2 regions of the Shewanella sp. 10B genome follow, and region 1 is predicted to be linked to the other one. Evidence: predicted binding sites of a transcription regulator. Region 1 holds the regulator's gene; the other holds the start of a gene.

Region 1 (8,993 bases):
CATTCAACCGAGGCTTGCAGAATCGACCAGAAGGCCCCGCCATCGATACCTTTCCATTCCACACCTACTAAATGGCCGCCATAAATGCCTACCGCAGTAAACATCAGCGCCAATAACGGCATGCTGATCACCCCCGCCCAAAAGCGTGGTGCAATGATTTGCCTGAGCGGGTCAATCGCCATCATCTCTAAGCTGGATAACTGCTCGGTACTCTTCATCAGACCGATTTCAGCGGTCAGCGCCGAGCCTGCGCGGCCGGCAAATAATAACGCTGTGACCACAGGACCGAGTTCACGCAGTAAGCTCAAGGCCACCATGGGGCCTAAGCTCTCCTCAGTACCGAAACCGACTAAGATGTTGTAGCCCTGCAGCGCCAACACCATGCCGATAAACAGGCCCGAGACCACAATAATGACCATAGATTGTACGCCGACCACATAGATTTGGCGCACTAATAATGGAAAACCTTTACGCACCCGAGGCCAGCGAAAAATCGCGCCCCAGAGCATCAGGCCCGCACGGCCAAAACCGAGCACTAACTCGATAGCGCTGCGGCCGAGGTCGGCAATACTGTCGAATAACTTCACTTGCCAGCTCCTTTAGCCATTAATTCTTGCTGATAATCCTTCGCCGGGTAGTGGAAAGGCACAGGGCCGTCGGGCGCGCCTTGAATAAACTGTTTGAGCTGCGGATTGTCCGCATGCTTTAACTCCTCAGGCGTGCCATGGGCAATCACTCTTTTATCGGCCACCACATACACATAATCTGCAATTCCGAGCACTTCATCCACATCGTGGGACACCACAATCGAGGTTAGATTCAGCGCATCGGAGAGTTCGCGGATAAGCTTCACCAGCACGCCCATGGAAATCGGGTCTTGTCCGGCAAAAGGCTCATCGTACATCACCATTTCAGGCTCAAGGGCGATCGCCCGAGCAAGGGCGGCACGGCGCTGCATCCCACCGGATAACTCACTTGGCATCATCTGCGCGGCGCCACGCAGACCAACGGCTTCAAGCTTCATCAATACGATTGAGCGAATAATCTCTTCGGGTAAACCCGAATGCTCACGCAGTGCAAAAGCGACGTTATCGAAGACGTTGATATCGGTGAATAAGGCGCCACTTTGAAACAACATGCTCATGCGCTTACGCAGTTCGAACAATTGGCTACGACTCGCGGCATGCACATCCTGACCATCGAACAACACTTGGCCGCTATCGGGCGTTAATTGGCCACCGATAAGCTTAAGCAAGGTGGTTTTACCTATACCACTGGGGCCCATAATGGCGGTGACTTTGCCCCGGGGGATAGACAGACTAATATCTTCATATATGACACGCTGGCCACGGCTGAAGCCCAAATGACGGATCTCAACCAACGGCGTTTGTTCTTGAGTCATGCTTGATTCCGATATTTGAAAAGAGGTGGCCTACGCTTCCTGCCCAGACCAATCGAAGAGCCGCAAATTGTACGTAATTGCGCTTTAACCTACAACAGAATCGACACTATCGTCCTGCGATACTTTCAATTTGCCTCATTTCCAGCGAGAATGCGCCCTAAGTTTTCGCTCTGTGAAGCTAAAGTGTTACTTAATGTTTTCACCCTTGTTGATAAATCAGCAAGTTTGTTTAGTTAAGGCTAATAAGATAAGCGAAATCACACTGAACTAGGCAAGACAACTTAACTCAAAAGCCATATTGAATGTCAAACTGGTTATCATGGCGGCCATAGCCATAAAAGTGGCAGCGCTAAAACAACCAAGACGATGATTTTGCTCAAGGCATTCAATCGCTAAACAGGTTATCCTGCCCTATTGCCGTCAACCCTATAGGCAAAGGCAGAACAATAAAGTGCTACTCCGAGTAAGAAGCCGTTAATTTTATCATCTTTATCGCGTACCAAATTGTGCTATTCCAATCCCAGAACGGGGCGACAAAGACAATGCAAGAAGAGAGATAGACATGGTAGACCAATCACAATTGCGCCAGTGGGGCTGTAAAGTCATCGATATTGAAAAATCGGCCCTCGACAATCTTTATCAATATGTCGATTCCGTTGAATTTGCCCAAGCCTGCGAGTTAATTCTCAACTGCACCGGCAAAGTGATAGTGATGGGAATGGGGAAATCTGGCCACATTGGCAATAAAATCTCGGCCACCCTCGCCAGCACAGGTACCCCAGCGTTTTTTGTCCATCCTGGCGAAGCCAGCCATGGTGATCTAGGCGTGCTTTCGGACAATGATGTGATTCTTGCGATTTCAAACTCGGGCGAGTCGAGCGAAATCCTTGCTCTGATGCCAGTCATCCAACGAAAAGCCATCCCTGTGATTGCCATGACTGGCAAGCCAGAATCCACCATGGCGCGTCTATCTAAAATTCATTTATGTATTGAGGTGCCAGAGGAAGCCTGTCCGCTTGGGCTGGCGCCAACTTCAAGCACCACAGCAACCTTAGTCATGGGCGATGCCATCGCCATTGCGCTGCTGCAAGCCAAAGGCTTTACCCGGGAAGATTTCGCCATGTCCCATCCGGGCGGCGCCTTAGGTCGTAAGCTGCTGCTTAAAGTCAGCAACGTGATGCACAGCGGCGATGACTTACCTTTGGTTAAACACGATATCTGCATCACCGATGCCCTGTATGAGATCTCCAAGAAAGGCCTTGGCATGACCGCGGTTATCGATGAGCAAAACAAACTCGTGGGTATCTTTACCGACGGCGACCTGCGCCGCGTTATCGATGCCCAAGTCAACCTGCGCACCACGCCTATCGCCGATGTGATGACGCGAAACTGTGTCACAATTACTGAAAACGTCTTAGCGGCGCAGGCGCTGCAAGTGATGGATTCCAAAAATATCAACGGCCTGATAGTGATAGATAAAGAACATCATCCTGTCGGAGCCCTCAATATGCTCGATATGGTTAAAGCGGGAGTGATTTAATGCCACAGCAAGGTTTTTACGGCCCCATCAGCGACGATGTTTGGCAAAGGGCACAAAAAATTAAACTGCTGATCTGCGATGTGGACGGAGTGTTTTCCGACGGCCGCATTTATTTGAGTAACTCAGGGGAAGAGCTCAAAGCCTTCCACACCCGCGATGGTTATGGTGTGCGCTCGTTACTAACCAGTGGTTTTAATCTGGCGGTGATCACTGGCCGTCAGTCTAAAATTGTCGAAAACCGCATGACGGCGCTGGGTGTGACGCATATTTATCAGGGCGTGGATAATAAATTCGTGCCCTATGAAGAGCTGCTGTCGCTCTACAATGTCACCCCAGAAGAAGTCGCCTATATCGGTGATGATATTGTCGACTTGCCGGTGATGAATGTGGTCGGCCTTGCCGTCTGCGTTGCCGATGGTCATCCCTATGTCCGTCAACACGCCCATTTTGTGACTCACTTAAATGGTGGGCATGGCGCACTCAGGGAACTCACGGATCTGCTCTTACTGAGCCAAAATAAGTTCACTTCCGCCCATGGGATGAGCATATGAGTCGTGTGACCCTCGCCATTATCGCCTTTTTTGGTACTGCGCTGGCGCTATATTGGCAAGTGCAGCAAAAACGCGGTGGCGATACGGATGACAGCTTGAACGTCAGCGACAGGCCCGATTACATTATCGAAGATCTGCGCAGCATTGAGTTTAATGAGCAAGGGCAAGTTAACAGTCGCGTCACGGCAAAGCACATGGAACACTATGAGCTGAAAAACCAAACCGACTTTACTCAGCCCGTCTATCTTGTCTATCCCGACCAAGGTAAAGCAAAATGGCAGATCCGAGCCGACCAAGGTCGACTCAATAAAGATACCGGCAAGGTTGTATTAGAAAATAATGTTATTATCGATGCCATCAGCCCTGGTGAACCCATACAGACATTGTCCACCAGTTTTTTAGAACTCGATCTCAACACTATGATAATGACCTCTGACCGCATCATTTACGTCACAGGGAAAGATTTTAATATTCAAGGGCAAGGCCTTTATGCCGACCTTAACGCGCAGGAAGTGCAATTGACCAGTCAGGTAGTAGGAACCTATGAAGCAAAATAACATATTACTTGCCGGCCTAATGCTAATCACCAGCATGAGTGCCTTCGCCAAGGTCGGTGACTTACAGCAAGAAGTGAAAATTAAAGCCGTCAGCCAAACTGCGGACATTAAAAATAACCAGATCATTTTCTTCGGTCCGGTTGAAGTCACTCAAGGCTCGATTAAAATCCATGCGGATCAACTACGTGCATTTTCTGCCGAAGGGGAAAACAGCAAGATTTTAGTGGCAACGGGCAACCCTGCGACCTACAGCCAAATTCTCGACGATGGACGCCCAGCGTCGGCGAGCGCCAAAGAAATTCGCTATGAAATGGCGACCCGCACCCTGACCTTAACAGGCTCAGCGACCCTAGACCAAGCGGGTAGCCAAGTGACGGGTAACCTCATCCGTTACGATATTATTCAGCAGAAACTGATCGCTGAGAGCACGGGTAGCGGTGATGATCGCGTAATCACCATTATTCAACCTGACAACTATCAGGAAGAACTCAAGAATCAGCCTGCGGACAAACCTGTGAAAAAACAGGATTCTAAATGACCCAAATCACCTTAAAAGCACAGAATCTCGCTAAGAGTTATAAGAGTCGTCAGGTTGTGAAAGATGTCAGCCTGACGGTGAAAACGGGTCAAGTCGTCGGCCTACTCGGCCCAAACGGTGCGGGTAAAACCACCACCTTTTACATGGTCGTGGGCTTAGTCAAAAGCGATAAAGGCCATATCTTTATCGACGATGATGATTTAACCGCCGATCCTATGCACCTGCGCGCTCGCAAAGGCATTGGTTACCTGCCACAGGAAGCCAGTATCTTTCGCAAGCTGACAGTGCACGACAATATCATGGCGGTACTGCAAACCCGTAAAGAGCTCAATCGCGATCAACGCGAAGAAGAGCTGGAACATCTGCTCGAAGAGTTCCATATCACCCATATTCGCGATAGCCAAGGCATGTCGTTATCGGGCGGTGAGCGTCGCCGCGTCGAAATTGCCCGCGCCTTAGCGGCCAATCCTAAGTTTATTCTGCTCGATGAACCCTTCGCCGGTGTCGACCCGATTTCGGTTATCGATATCAAGAAAATCATCGAACAACTCAAGAGCCGAGGCCTTGGGGTATTGATCACAGACCACAATGTGCGCGAGACTTTAGACGTCTGTGAACATGCCTACATTGTCAGTCACGGAAACCTGATTGCCGAAGGAACTCCCGCAGAGATCTTAGACAATCAGCAAGTTAGGGCTGTGTACTTAGGTGAACAATTCAGGCTATAGTTACTTAAACAGAGCCAATTAGCCTTGAATTTTGGCTTATCTGCGCCATCAATATGATAACAAGCGGCCTAAATTCAAAATAATAACGTAGGGATCAGCGGTAACATGAAAGCGTCACTCCAGCTCAAACTGGGTCAACAGTTAACCATGACGCCACAACTTCAACAGGCCATTCGTCTGTTGCAATTGTCGTCATTAGAACTGCAGCAAGAGATCCAGCAAGCCTTAGACTCTAATCCCCTTCTCGAGCTGGAAGAGGAGCAATTCGACGCGCCTACCGAACGTAAGCAAGATATCGCCGATACCGACTTTAGCGAAACGACAGCCCAGCCACAGGAACAAGACAATTCCACCGTGGACATTGCCGAGTCGTTGACCAAAGAATCCCTGCCCGAAGAACTACCCATGGACACCACTTGGGATGAAGTCTTTACCGCATCGCCAAACTCAGGTTCTGGCGCCAGCCGTGAAGATGACATGCCCTTCCAAGGGGAAACCAGTGAAGGCCTGTACGAACATTTAGAATGGCAGAAAAACCTCACGCCCTTCTCTGAAACCGATTTAGCTATTGCCACCGCGATTATTGATGCCATCGACGATCAAGGTTATCTGACTCAAAGTACTGAAGATATCCTCGAGGCCATGGGCAATCCTGAGATCGAGCTGGATGAAGTCGAAGCCGTACTCAAGCGCATTCAACACTTCGATCCCGTCGGTGTCGCCGCAAGGGATTTAAGCGAATGTCTGCTTATCCAACTCTCCCATTTTTCGCCGGATACCCCACACCTCGAAAACGCCCGTATGTTGATCAAAGATCATTTAGATCTGATCGCTGCCCGCGACTTTAGGTTGTTGATGCGTAAAACCAAGCTTAAGGAAGATGATCTGCGCGAGAGCATTGCCCTCATCCAAACCTTAAACCCTCGCCCCGGTTTGCTCATCACCCCTGTCGATGAAGAATATGTCATCCCCGATGTGTCGGTGTCGAAGAAAAATGGTCGCTGGGTGGTCGAGTTAAATCCAGACTGCATGCCAAAAATCAATGTTAATCAGCAATATGCAGCCATGGCGCGCAGCACCAAAAGCCAAGCCGATAGCCAATTTATCCGCGGGCATCTGCAAGAAGCCAAGTGGTTTATCAAAAGCCTTGAAAGCCGTAACGAAACACTGCTCAAGGTGGCAAACTGCATAGTGCAATATCAACAGGGTTTCTTCGAATACGGTGAAGAAGCCATGAAACCTATGGTCCTAAACGATATCGCCGAGGCGGTAGAGATGCATGAGTCCACCATTTCACGGGTGACCACACAAAAATACATGCATACCCCAAAGGGACTTTTTGAACTAAAATATTTCTTCTCAAGCCACGTCGGGACTGATGATGGCGGTGAGTGCTCATCCACGGCAATCAGAGCCTTCATTAAGAAACTGGTTGCAGCGGAAAACCAGAAAAAACCATTAAGCGACAGCAAGATGGCGCAACTTCTGGCAGAACAGGGAATTAACGTTGCGCGCAGAACCATTGCGAAGTACCGAGAGGCGATGCTTATTCCCCCTTCCAATCAGCGTAAAAGTTTATAGCCTAAAGTGGAAATCGGAGGACGTTTATATGCAAATAAACCTGAGTGGACACCATATCGAGATTACTGAATCGTTACGGGCTTATGTTGAGGAAAAGTTTTCAAAACTTGAACGTCATTTCGAACAGATCAATAATGTGCACGTTGTGCTCAATGTTGAGAAAATGCAACAAATTGCCGAAGCGAGAATCAACCTCACCGGTGGTGAAGTCTTCGCGACTTCAGAGCATGCAGATATGTATGCTGCCATAGACGTCCTGATCGACAAGCTTGATCGTCAGGTTATTAAACACAAAGAGAAGTTAACAAAACACTAGCAATGGAACTTCGTACCATACTGCGGCCGGAATGCACGACCTGCGCCACTCCGGGCAGTAAGAAAAAGGTACTGGAACTTATCAGCGACTTAGCCGCTGCCCAGTACCCCACCCTCTCATCTCAAGAGATCTTCGAAAGCCTAGTGGCGCGCGAAAAGATGGGGAGCACAGGTATAGGTAACGGCATCGCCATTCCACATGGTCGATTAACCGATATAACACAACCCATAGCCATATTGGTGAAATGTGAGGAGCCGATAGCCTTTGATGCTATCGATAAACAACCTGTCGACATTTTATTTGCGCTGCTAGTGCCTGCTGACCAATGTCAACAGCACTTAAGCACTTTGTCCTGCATGGCTGAAAAGCTCAGCGACAAGCAAATATTGAAGCAATTGCGCAAGACGCATGATGAAACGGAACTCTATCAGGTAATCACTGGATGAAACTGGTCATAGTGTCAGGGCGCTCAGGCTCAGGCAAATCGGTCGCACTAAGAGTGCTTGAAGATCTCGGCTACTATTGTGTCGATAATCTTCCTTTGCCGCTGATTGGCAGCTTACTCGAACAGCTCAAGGGCAGTAACGATCTCGTCGCCATCAGTGTTGACGTGCGTAACCTGCCGGAGCAAGACAAGGTACTCGTCAAACAGCTCGCCAGCCTGCCAGAGGGCACTGAACTTACCAGCTTCTTCTTAAACTCCAGCGATAAAGTACTGTTAAAGCGCTACAGCGAGACGCGGCGCTTACATCCCTTATCTAAGAGCCGAGTATCACTGCAAGAAGCCATTAAGCTTGAAGGCAAGTTGCTCGAGCCCCTGTCACAGCAGATGGATCACTACATAGATACCTCGAATCTGAATATCTATGAACTCAGCGACCAAGTACGGCAAATCCTGCTTGGCAGTGTCGATAAGGAACTGGTGATCAACTTCGAGTCTTTCGGTTTTAAGCATGGTATGCCAACCGAAGCCGACTTTATGTTTGATGTGCGCTTTTTACCCAACCCCCACTGGGAACCCGAGTTGCGCCCCCTCACAGGTTTAGATGAACCTGTGGCAGAGTTTTTAAATCGCCAGCCCTTGGTCAATAAGTTTATTTGGCAGATTGAGAACCTACTCGAAACCTGGTTACCCCACCTCGAGCGTAATAACCGCAGTTATCTGACCATTGCCATTGGCTGCACAGGCGGACAACACCGCTCTGTTTATATCGCCGAGCAACTGGCTAAACGCTTTAGTAACGGTAAACATCAAGTCAATGCACGCCATCGGGAACTGACAAATGCCAAAGCTTGAACGCCAGGTCACCATCTGCAATAAACTCGGCTTACATGCCCGCGCAGCAACTAAACTCGTGGTGTTGGCCTCAGAGTTTGATGCCAGCATTACGCTGATCCAAGGTGAAAAACAGGCCTCTGCCGCCAGTGTTTTAGGGTTACTTATGCTAGAAACCGGCATGGGTAAAACCATTACCCTGATTGCCGAAGGCCCAGATGCCGAGCCCGCGCTCAATGCCATTTGCGCGCTTATCGACGCTAAGTTCGACGAAGCCTGTTAATCGTATCGATATCTCTTCTCGATGATTCCTGCCGTTATTCAGCACCCCGTTTGGTTTTGATTTCAGCACCTTATACCAGTAAAACACATTTGTGACTCGACGCCCTCCCGTGCGCTCAATTACAATATACTGCTGCGCTTTGGCTTAAGCCCTCAACAGCCAAACGTCCCTATCCACCGTCGCCATCTTGGAGGAAACATGCCTGTAGAAGCCTCAGACAG
Region 2 (8,993 bases), 640 kb from region 1:
TTATTTAGGTATTGGCTGCGGCGCCCATGGCAAAGTAACCTTACCCGAAGAGAACCGCATTATTCGCACGGTCAAAATCAAACACCCTAAGGGTTATTTAGCCGCCGACAGCTATCACTTCGAGCAAACTGAGGTCGCCGAAGAAGATCGTGCCCTCGAATACTTGATGAATCGTCTGCGCTTAATGACGCCTATCCCAAAGCAAGAGTTTGAAGACAGAACCGGTTTACACCGTGATACTTTGAAAGAGGGAATGGAAAAGGCCAAACAACGGGGTTTACTGACCGAATCGGCTGAACATTGGCAATTAACCAGTAAAGGTCACATGTTTGTGAACGATTTACTGACGCAATTTTGTTAATTCGCTGATTAAATTTCCTATATAAATAATGTGTTAGCCTAGGTTTCTCAATGAGATATCTTTTATGGCTAACACATTTTCTAACATTTATATTCATACATTTTTCCCCTGCTTCTTTAGAATTGCCTGAACATTGTTAAGGAAGCCTGATCATGCCAATAAAAACGAACATCAGCTTAGTCGCATTTACCCTCTCCTCCCTGCTAGCACTGCCTTCCTATGCGGTGCCCACCTTAAGTGACTCACATAATGTGACCAGTGCAAGTGTTGCTGCCCAAAGCGAGTCAGAAAAAGCCAACGCCTTGTTTGAAGCCATCTTCATGGAAAACATCATGGCAAGCCCCATTGCGCAAACCTATATGGGTATAAAGCAGGACTATGATAAGTGGGATGACATTGGCGATGAAGCGGATGCCCGTGAGTTGGCGCGAACCAAGAAACAGCTAGCCGAAGTGAATCAACTGGATGCGAGTAAGCTTGACCCACAAACTCGCCTAAGCCTGACGTTACTCACCCAAAACCTGAATAACGATATCAAAGACTACCAGTGGCGCTACCATAACTACCCAGTGAATCAGATGCATGGTGGCCACTCGATAATCGCCTCCTTCCTGATTAATCAACACCAGATCACCGATGTCAGCGATGCTAAGGCCTATATCAGCCGCTTAAATGGCGTGCCCAAACGCCTAAGCCAACTGCAACAGGCGCTAGAAGTGCGCGCTGATAAAGGCATTATTACCCCTAAATTTGTGTTTGGTTACGTGATTTCTGACAGCCAAAACATCATTAAAGGCGCCCCCTTCGATAAAGGCGAAGACAGTGCCTTGTTGGCGGATTTTCGCAAAAAAGTGAGCGCACTCAGCATCACTGAAGCAGAAAAAGCCCAGCTTATTGCCGATGCAGAAAAAGCGCTAGTGTCCCAAGTTGAGCCCGCATACAAGACGCTTATCGCCTATATCAAAACCTTAGAAGCCAAGGCCGATACCCGCGATGGGGTTTGGAAACTCCCCGACGGCGAGGCGTTTTATAACAATGCCCTTGCGCGCACCACGACTACCCACATGACGGCGGATGAAATCCATCAACTTGGTCTTGCCGAAGTGGAGCGCATCCATAATGAAATGCGCGCCATTATGAAAAAGGTGAATTTTAACGGCACCTTGCAAGAGTTCTTTGCCTTTATGCGCGATGATCCGCAGTTCTATTATCCAAATACCGCCGAAGGCAAAGCGGCATATTTAGCCGATGCAACCAAGCTTATCGATAATATGCGCTCACGCTTGGATGAAGTCTTTAAGGTCAAGCCTAAGGCGGCCATGATAGTCAAACAGGTTGAAGCCTTTAGGGAGAAATCTGCGGGTAAAGCCTTTTATGAACAACCGGCGCCCGATGGCTCTCGCCCTGGCAGCTACTATGCCAACCTCTACGATATGAAAGCCATGCCCAAATACCAGATGGAAGCACTGGCTTACCATGAAGGGATCCCTGGCCACCATATGCAAATCGCTATCTCACAGGAGCTAAAGGATATTCCTAAGTTCCGTAAGTTTGGTGGCTATACCGCTTATATCGAAGGTTGGGGGCTCTACAGTGAGTCTTTCCCGAAGGAGATGGGCTTATATGCTGACCCTTACTCCGATTTTGGTCGACTGGCGATGGAGTTATGGCGAGCTTGTCGTTTAGTGGTCGATACCGGGATCCACGCCAAAAAATGGACCCGCGAACAAGGGATAGCTTATTACGTCGATAATACCCCTAACGCAAAATCCGATGCGAAGAAAATGGTCGAACGTCATATCGTTATGCCATCGCAAGCTACTGCCTATAAAGTTGGGATGATTAAGTTACTCGAACTGAGACACAAGGCGGAAAAACAACTGGGTGATAAGTTTGATATCCGGGATTTCCATACTTTAGTCTTGGCAAATGGCGCGCTGCCTTTAGATGTACTGGAAGAGCAAGTCGATCAATGGATTGCTAGTGTTAACAAAGCCTAAGCTTGAAACCGTGGGAGGCTAACGCTAGCCTCCCTTGAACGCCTTGCCAATAAAATAGTTAAATCGCAGCCAATAAAAAAGCCACTATTAAGTGGCTTTTTTATTGGATTTATTACCGGCTAGGTCATAAAACCCTATCTCACTGTGGGTCACTATATTTGATGTATTAAGCATGCACTTAACACTCGGTGTGACTTTAGGGTACAGAGAGACAAAACTCGTTCCCGCACTCAACCATCAGAAAAAAATTACCTCAGCCTAATGAGCTGAGGTAAACCAAAAACTAGGATGATGGTTTAAAAGCCAACATTGTTTTAGTTCGCAAACTTCTGCTGGCTGTGATCCGAAACTGCATTGCTGCCAACCTGTACGCTAATACCAAAAGGGGTCATTTCCAGTATAAGTGTAGGACTCAGGTCATTCCGAATCATCTGGCAACCATTGTATTCATTTAAGAACAGACTTCAATACACCTACTAAAAAGCTGTTTTAGATAACCCTAAAAAACCAAACTAAAATACAAGCCAGTCACGACTCAGCTGATTGATTTTAAATGAATTTTAAAACCATCAAACTCCCTAAAAATGCATTAAACGCATTTTAAGAACAATGTTTCCAAAATTACTGACGTTCACTGAAGAGTTCTGCATAGGGAATGTCCCAATAAGGCGGGTTACCAATGTGATCTTTAATAAACTCAATGAAAGCACTCACCTTAGGCGCTAAGTGTTTACGGCGTGGGTAAACGGCCTGTAGCGGTAAATGATGAGTCAGTTGCCAATCCCTCAGCAGCGGCACTAAGGTGCCCTTAGCGATTTCATCTTCCATCAAGTAACTGGCCAGATATACAACCCCTAAGCCACTGATCGCAGCTGATTTTAATGCTGGAGCGTTATCCACTCTAAAGTTACCAGAGACACCTATCTCACAGTAATCATCGCCCTTTTTAAACTGCCACATGCTGTGCTCATGCCACTCACCTTGATAGACCAAGCAGTTATGGTCGACCAATTGTTCAGGGCGCGACGGTTCACCATGTTTCGCAATGTAATCAGGGGAGGCAACGAGGAGGAACTGACACTTCATCAAAGGACGCGCCACCATACCGAGAGGAAGCTGCTCAGACATAGTCAACAATAGGTCTAAACCTTCGCTGACCACATCGACCTTATGATCTAATAAGCTGACTTGCAGCTCGAGCTCAGGGTGTTTGGCCATAAATGATGGCAGTGCGGGAATGATATGCATAGCGCCAAAGGACTGGGAAATCCCCACCTTTAATACGCCGCGGGTGGCATCGTTTAAGTTATGCACGCTAGCAATGGCCTGTTCGGCATCGCGGAGCAACTCTTCACCTTGCAGATATAACAAATGTCCAGCTTCAGTCAGACTTAAGCTTCGAGTGGTACGCTGGATCAGTTGAACACCGAGTCTATGCTCGAGATCGGCGACCTGCGTACTGACCTTAGATTTAGAGATCCCAAGCCTTCTTGCGGCGGCACTAAAACTACCAGCTCTGGCCACATGAGTAAAAATCGCAATAGGTTCTAACAGTTCTAACATGGAAAGTCGCCTTAAGCAGTTTCGACAGTGATATTAACTTTCGGAATAGCATAGGAATGCAGCACAAATGCCTCAAAGCATCCCTCAATGCCTTAATATCTCACAGCAATTGGGTTAGTTGTAGAGATTTAGCCCGAAAAAGTCCGCTAAAGTAGAGTGTTCTATCTGACTGAATTGCCAGCTTTTCATTATATTTTAAGAGTATACCAAACATTAGTCTTTAGAATGTAATATTCCATAGTAAATAGCTGCAAGCAATCAGATTAATATCAATCGGCTTGGCTAAAATGAATCAAGAAAAAGCCCCAGATACTTAACGTACTGGGGCTTTATCATTTATATCACGGCATTGATAGTGTCAGTTAGGTCGGCTTTACCTGGTTCAAACCCATTTAGACCTTAACTACCCTTGCAAGCACTATTCACGTAATTCACGGTGCGTGTTTTGCGTCAACACATAGGGTGCTAACTCTGGCACTTCTTTACGCAGTTGATTTTCAAGCACGAGCAGATTTTCAAAACGGTCACATAAACGGTCGGCTTTCGCTTCAATCCCCTTAGACTGGGACTCAATTTGCTGCTCAATATCATCGCCTAATCTGTCCATTTTTTGTGAGAATGCGTCCATCTTGGCTTCGAAGGATTCACCGTCGCCCGCAAGAATTTGACCGCCGATATTCATCATCAGAGTGCCAATGGAGTTTTGTACGATTTGCTCCATTTCCCGTTCAAATTCATCGTTAAAGGTGTTTTGCATCGACTCTTCGGTCGCGCCAAGGTAAAAACTATCGCCCTGTTTGTAGGCTACGGTATCGACACGCTTCTGCACGCCCGCCATCATCTCATCAAACTTTGCGCCTGCGGCATCACCCATCAGTGGCGTTAATGCCATACTCACAGCTTGAGAGGCCAGTGCAACCGCTTCATTCACTAATTCAATGACTTCAGGAACCTGAGTCGACACCTCATCGGCATATTGGCTCACCAGTTTCTTCTGTTTGTCGGTTAAGGTTACCTGCTTGCCTTCAACGTATAACTTGTCGACCTCGATGCGATACTTCTCGGCGCCCTTCTCGCTCATCACTAATTTTTTAGGCTCGACTCTCACATCATAATTAAGGGAAACCTCACAGCGCTCATCAATTTGTGGCTCAGTTTTCGCTTGTGCTGATTGCAAGCCAGAAGCGCCTAAAATAACGCCCGATAATGCCACTCCAGTTAATAGCGTATTTATCTTCATTGTTGTTCATCCTTTAATCTGAGGGATTCGACTAAGCTAACATGCTAAAAGACGAATAGCAGAAGACATGCCAACTTTATAACAACATGATTAGTAAGGAGTTATAAAAATTAGCACCGATAGCAGATTAGTGAATTTCACTAATAGTTAGCCTAACAGTGCTAATAAAAGAGTTAAATCAGAAGATTGAACGTCCGAGACGCTGGCTAAGATGCTCAAGCATAGCCGTCCCCGCGAGGGAGTTACCTTGATTGTCTAATTCGGGAGACCAAACGCAGACCGAGAGTTCTCCAGGGATCACCGCAATAATGCCGCCACCGACACCGCTTTTACCCGGCATACCAACACGATAGGCAAACTCACCGGCACCGTCGTACAAGCCAGAGGTTGCTAACAGGGCATTTAACTGCCGCGTCTGTACCTGCGAAATAAGCTCAGTGCCGTCTAAGGTTTTACCGCGGTTGGCTAAATACAACATCGCCCGTGAGAGGTCGGCGCAATTCATTTTTAAGGCGCAATAATGAAAATAAGTGCGCAGCACTGTATCGACATCGCCTTGAAAATTGCCGAAGGATTTCATTAGATAAGCGATGGCCGCATTACGTGCACTGTGCTGATATTCAGAATCCGCGACTTGCTTATCGAAACAGACTTTATCGTTTTGGCTCAGCGCCCTGACCAATTCCAACATCCGATGCTTAGGTGCCCCTAAACGGCTCTGTAATAAGTCGGCGATGACTAACGCGCCAGCATTAATAAAGGGATTGCGAGGTTTTCCCCGCTCGAGTTCAACTTGGACTAATGAATTGAAGGAGTGTCCCGAGGGTTCTTTGCCGACGCGGCTCCAAATTTCGGTTTCTTCATATAAAGTTAGCGCTAAGGTTAAGCTGAAAACTTTAGAAATACTTTGAATTGAAAATGGCTCAAGGTAATCGCCCGCGCCTATGGTTTCACCGTCGATTGTGGTCACGGCGATGCCCAATTTACCAGCATCAACATTGGCGAGCGCAGGGATATAATTAGCAACCTTTCCTTGGCCGAGCAAGGGTCGAACTTTGTCGACCACTTCCTCTAATAACGCCTGTTCTGGCATTAACTCCACCAGATATCGTACAGATCGCTAACTTCGAGTTGAGTCACTTTTTGACCCGCCCAGAATGCCTTCACTGCAGCAACATCTTCCTCGGTGCACTTACCGATAGTTTGGGTAGCAATAATACCTTCCCACTCGATATGACCACCGCCGTGGAAACCTAACTTACGGGCTTCAATGACTTCATCGATAAACTTATCGACTGTTGCATCAATATCGGCTTCAGAGACAGATGCATCGAAGGTCCAAGTAATGTCAAAACCTAACTCTTGGAATTCATCAACGCGCATTTTCTTACGTAAACGACGGCTACGATTCTTTGCCATAGTGATTTTCCCCGTTGTGTTAAAAAATAAAATCAATAAAAGATGTTAAGCGATACGCTCAAACATCAGATCCCACACGCCATGGCCGAGGCGATGACCGCGAGCTTCAAATTTAGTCAGTGGACGATGATCTGGGCGCGGCACCACGGTACCATCGGCGGATTGGTTTTTGTAACCATTGGCCGCATTCATGACTTCCAGCATATGCTCGCTGTAGTTTTCCCAGTCGGTTGCCATATGGAACACGCCGCCAATTTTCAGTTTACGACGGATAAGCTCAGCAAACTCCGCCTGCACGATGCGACGCTTGTGGTGGCGCTTTTTATGCCAAGGATCGGGGAAGAACAATTGCACCCGCGCAAGGCTGCCATCGGCGATTGCATGTTCTAATACTTCCATTGCATCATGGTGATACACGCGAAGGTTAGTCACGCCAGCGGCGGCTGCGTCACTTAAGCATGAACCAACGCCAGGCTTATGGACTTCAATACCGATAAAGTTCTGCTCAGGAGCTTCTTGTGCCATTTGTACTAAAGAAGCGCCCATACCGAAACCAATTTCCAGTACGGTATCGGCTTCGCGACCAAAGACTTCGGTCAGGTTTAATGGTGTAGGGGTGTAATCTAAGCCCATTGTTGGCCACTGAGTCTCAATGGCTTGCGCTTGACCTTTAGTCAAACGACCTTCTCTTAGGACAAAGCTTCTGATCTTACGCAGATACTTGCCTTCTTCATTAAATTCAGCGGTAGTGACTTCGCTCATTTTTGCCTCGTCTCGTGGACAACACCATCTAAAAAGAAGGGCATTATCCAAAGTTCAACTTACAGTGCAAGCACTAATGGAGGCGAAGTATAACAAGATTATCCTAGAGAGCGAATCTAGGCCGATTTTTCGATGGAGTGTTACTTGTTTGCCAACCAATCTCCCGCTACACTGCGCCGATGAAATCTACAGCCTCCTTTGCTACACGTATCGTTAATTGGTACGACAACCACGGTCGTAAAACCCTCCCTTGGCAGCAAGATAAAACCCCATATCGCGTATGGGTTTCAGAGATTATGCTGCAACAAACTCAAGTGGCGACTGTTATCCCCTATTACCAGCGTTTTATGGCACGTTTCCCCGATGTGTTAGCCCTCGCTAACGCGCCGGATGATGAAGTACTGCATCATTGGACTGGCCTTGGTTATTACGCCAGAGCTCGCAATCTGCATAAAGCCGCTAAGATGGTTCGCGATTTGTATCAGGGGCAATTTCCAACAGACTTTGAACAAGTGTTAGCGCTGCCAGGTATTGGTCGCTCGACAGCAGGTGCTGTGTTATCCCTATCACTTGGGCAACATCATCCGATCCTCGATGGTAATGTTAAGCGCGTATTAGCAAGACATGGCGCGATTGCGGGCTGGCCCGGTCAAAAACCTGTGGAAGAACAACTCTGGCAATTAACCGAGCAGTTAACGCCTGAGCAGGATATTCAAAAATATAACCAAGCCATGATGGATATTGGTGCCAGTATTTGTACTCGCAGCAAACCCAATTGTGCCGCTTGCCCTGTAGCTGTCGATTGCAAGGCCCAACTTATGGGCAGGCAGACCGATTTTCCGGGTAAAAAACCGAAGAAAACTATCCCAGAGAAAGCCGCTTGGATGTTGGTTTTACTTAAAGATAACCAAGTCTTCTTGGCTAAGCGCCCGCCTGCTGGCATTTGGGGTGGACTATGGTGCTTCCCCGAGTTTAGTACTCAAGCCGCACTCAATGCAGAGCTTGAAGCCCAAGGTTATCACGCCGCGCAACTCGAACCATTAATCGGTTTTAGACATACCTTTAGCCATTTCCATTTAGATATTCAGCCCATGCTACTGAATTTAGATAGCCAGGCGAATGGCTACAACAAGCAAATCTCGGGTATGCAGAGCGTGGGCGCAGTCATGGAACAAAACCAGTCTCTCTGGTATAACATCAATCAACCTTCCAAAGTGGGACTCGCCGCCGCAACCGAGCGCGTGTTAGCCAATTTGGGATCACTCGTAGCTAATGCTAGCAACCTCGACAGTCAGTAAGGAATAATCATGGCGCGTACAGTCAATTGCGTATATTTAAACAAAGAAGCCGACGGCCTAGACTTTCAACTGTATCCAGGTGATTTAGGTAAACGCATTTTTGATAACATCAGTAAAGAAGCTTGGGGCCTATGGCAGAAAAAGCAGACCATGCTGATTAACGAAAAGAAACTCAACATGATGAATGTTGATGATCGTAAGTTTTTAGAAGAACAAATGACCTCTTTCCTCTTTGAAGGAAAAGACGTTGAAATTGAAGGCTTTGTGCCTGAAAAGGGTCAGGAATAAGCCTAAGCGCCTATCTATAGAAAGCAAAAAAGCGCCCATGGGCGCTTTTTTATTCGCTGATA

The links. Region 1 encodes sigma-54, which starts transcription at its own class of promoters, with help from an activator protein. Its sites were predicted from a motif close to GTTGGCACGNNNNTNGNNT; they were not measured.
Region 2: a site for sigma-54 is predicted at 5,221-5,239, ahead of M0415_RS07800 (YggN family protein). Genes of this name have one in related genera too.

The regions. Positions count from the first base shown of each region.
Region 1 is NZ_JAMDJO010000002.1:723,500-732,492, forward strand. It holds gene mlaE (lipid asymmetry maintenance ABC transporter permease subunit MlaE) at 1-587, opposite strand, end outside; gene mlaF (phospholipid ABC transporter ATP-binding protein MlaF) at 584-1,402, opposite strand; gene M0415_RS10775 (KpsF/GutQ family sugar-phosphate isomerase) at 1,965-2,942, shown strand; gene kdsC (3-deoxy-manno-octulosonate-8-phosphatase KdsC) at 2,942-3,493, shown strand; gene lptC (LPS export ABC transporter periplasmic protein LptC) at 3,490-4,050, shown strand; gene lptA (lipopolysaccharide transport periplasmic protein LptA) at 4,037-4,588, shown strand; gene lptB (LPS export ABC transporter ATP-binding protein) at 4,585-5,316, shown strand; gene M0415_RS10800 (RNA polymerase factor sigma-54) at 5,422-6,897, shown strand; gene hpf (ribosome hibernation promoting factor) at 6,926-7,213, shown strand; gene ptsN (PTS IIA-like nitrogen regulatory protein PtsN) at 7,216-7,659, shown strand; gene rapZ (RNase adapter RapZ) at 7,656-8,510, shown strand; gene M0415_RS10820 (HPr family phosphocarrier protein) at 8,497-8,772, shown strand; gene mgtE (magnesium transporter) at 8,971-8,993, shown strand, end outside.
Region 2 is NZ_JAMDJO010000002.1:79,432-88,424, forward strand. It holds gene hemW (radical SAM family heme chaperone HemW) at 1-361, shown strand, start outside; gene M0415_RS07790 (DUF885 domain-containing protein) at 514-2,361, shown strand; gene M0415_RS07795 (LysR family transcriptional regulator) at 2,983-3,924, opposite strand; gene M0415_RS07800 (YggN family protein) at 4,343-5,164, opposite strand; gene glsB (glutaminase B) at 5,343-6,257, opposite strand; gene M0415_RS07810 (YggL family protein) at 6,257-6,583, opposite strand; gene trmB (tRNA (guanosine(46)-N7)-methyltransferase TrmB) at 6,629-7,345, opposite strand; gene mutY (A/G-specific adenine glycosylase) at 7,525-8,643, shown strand; gene M0415_RS07825 (oxidative damage protection protein) at 8,653-8,931, shown strand.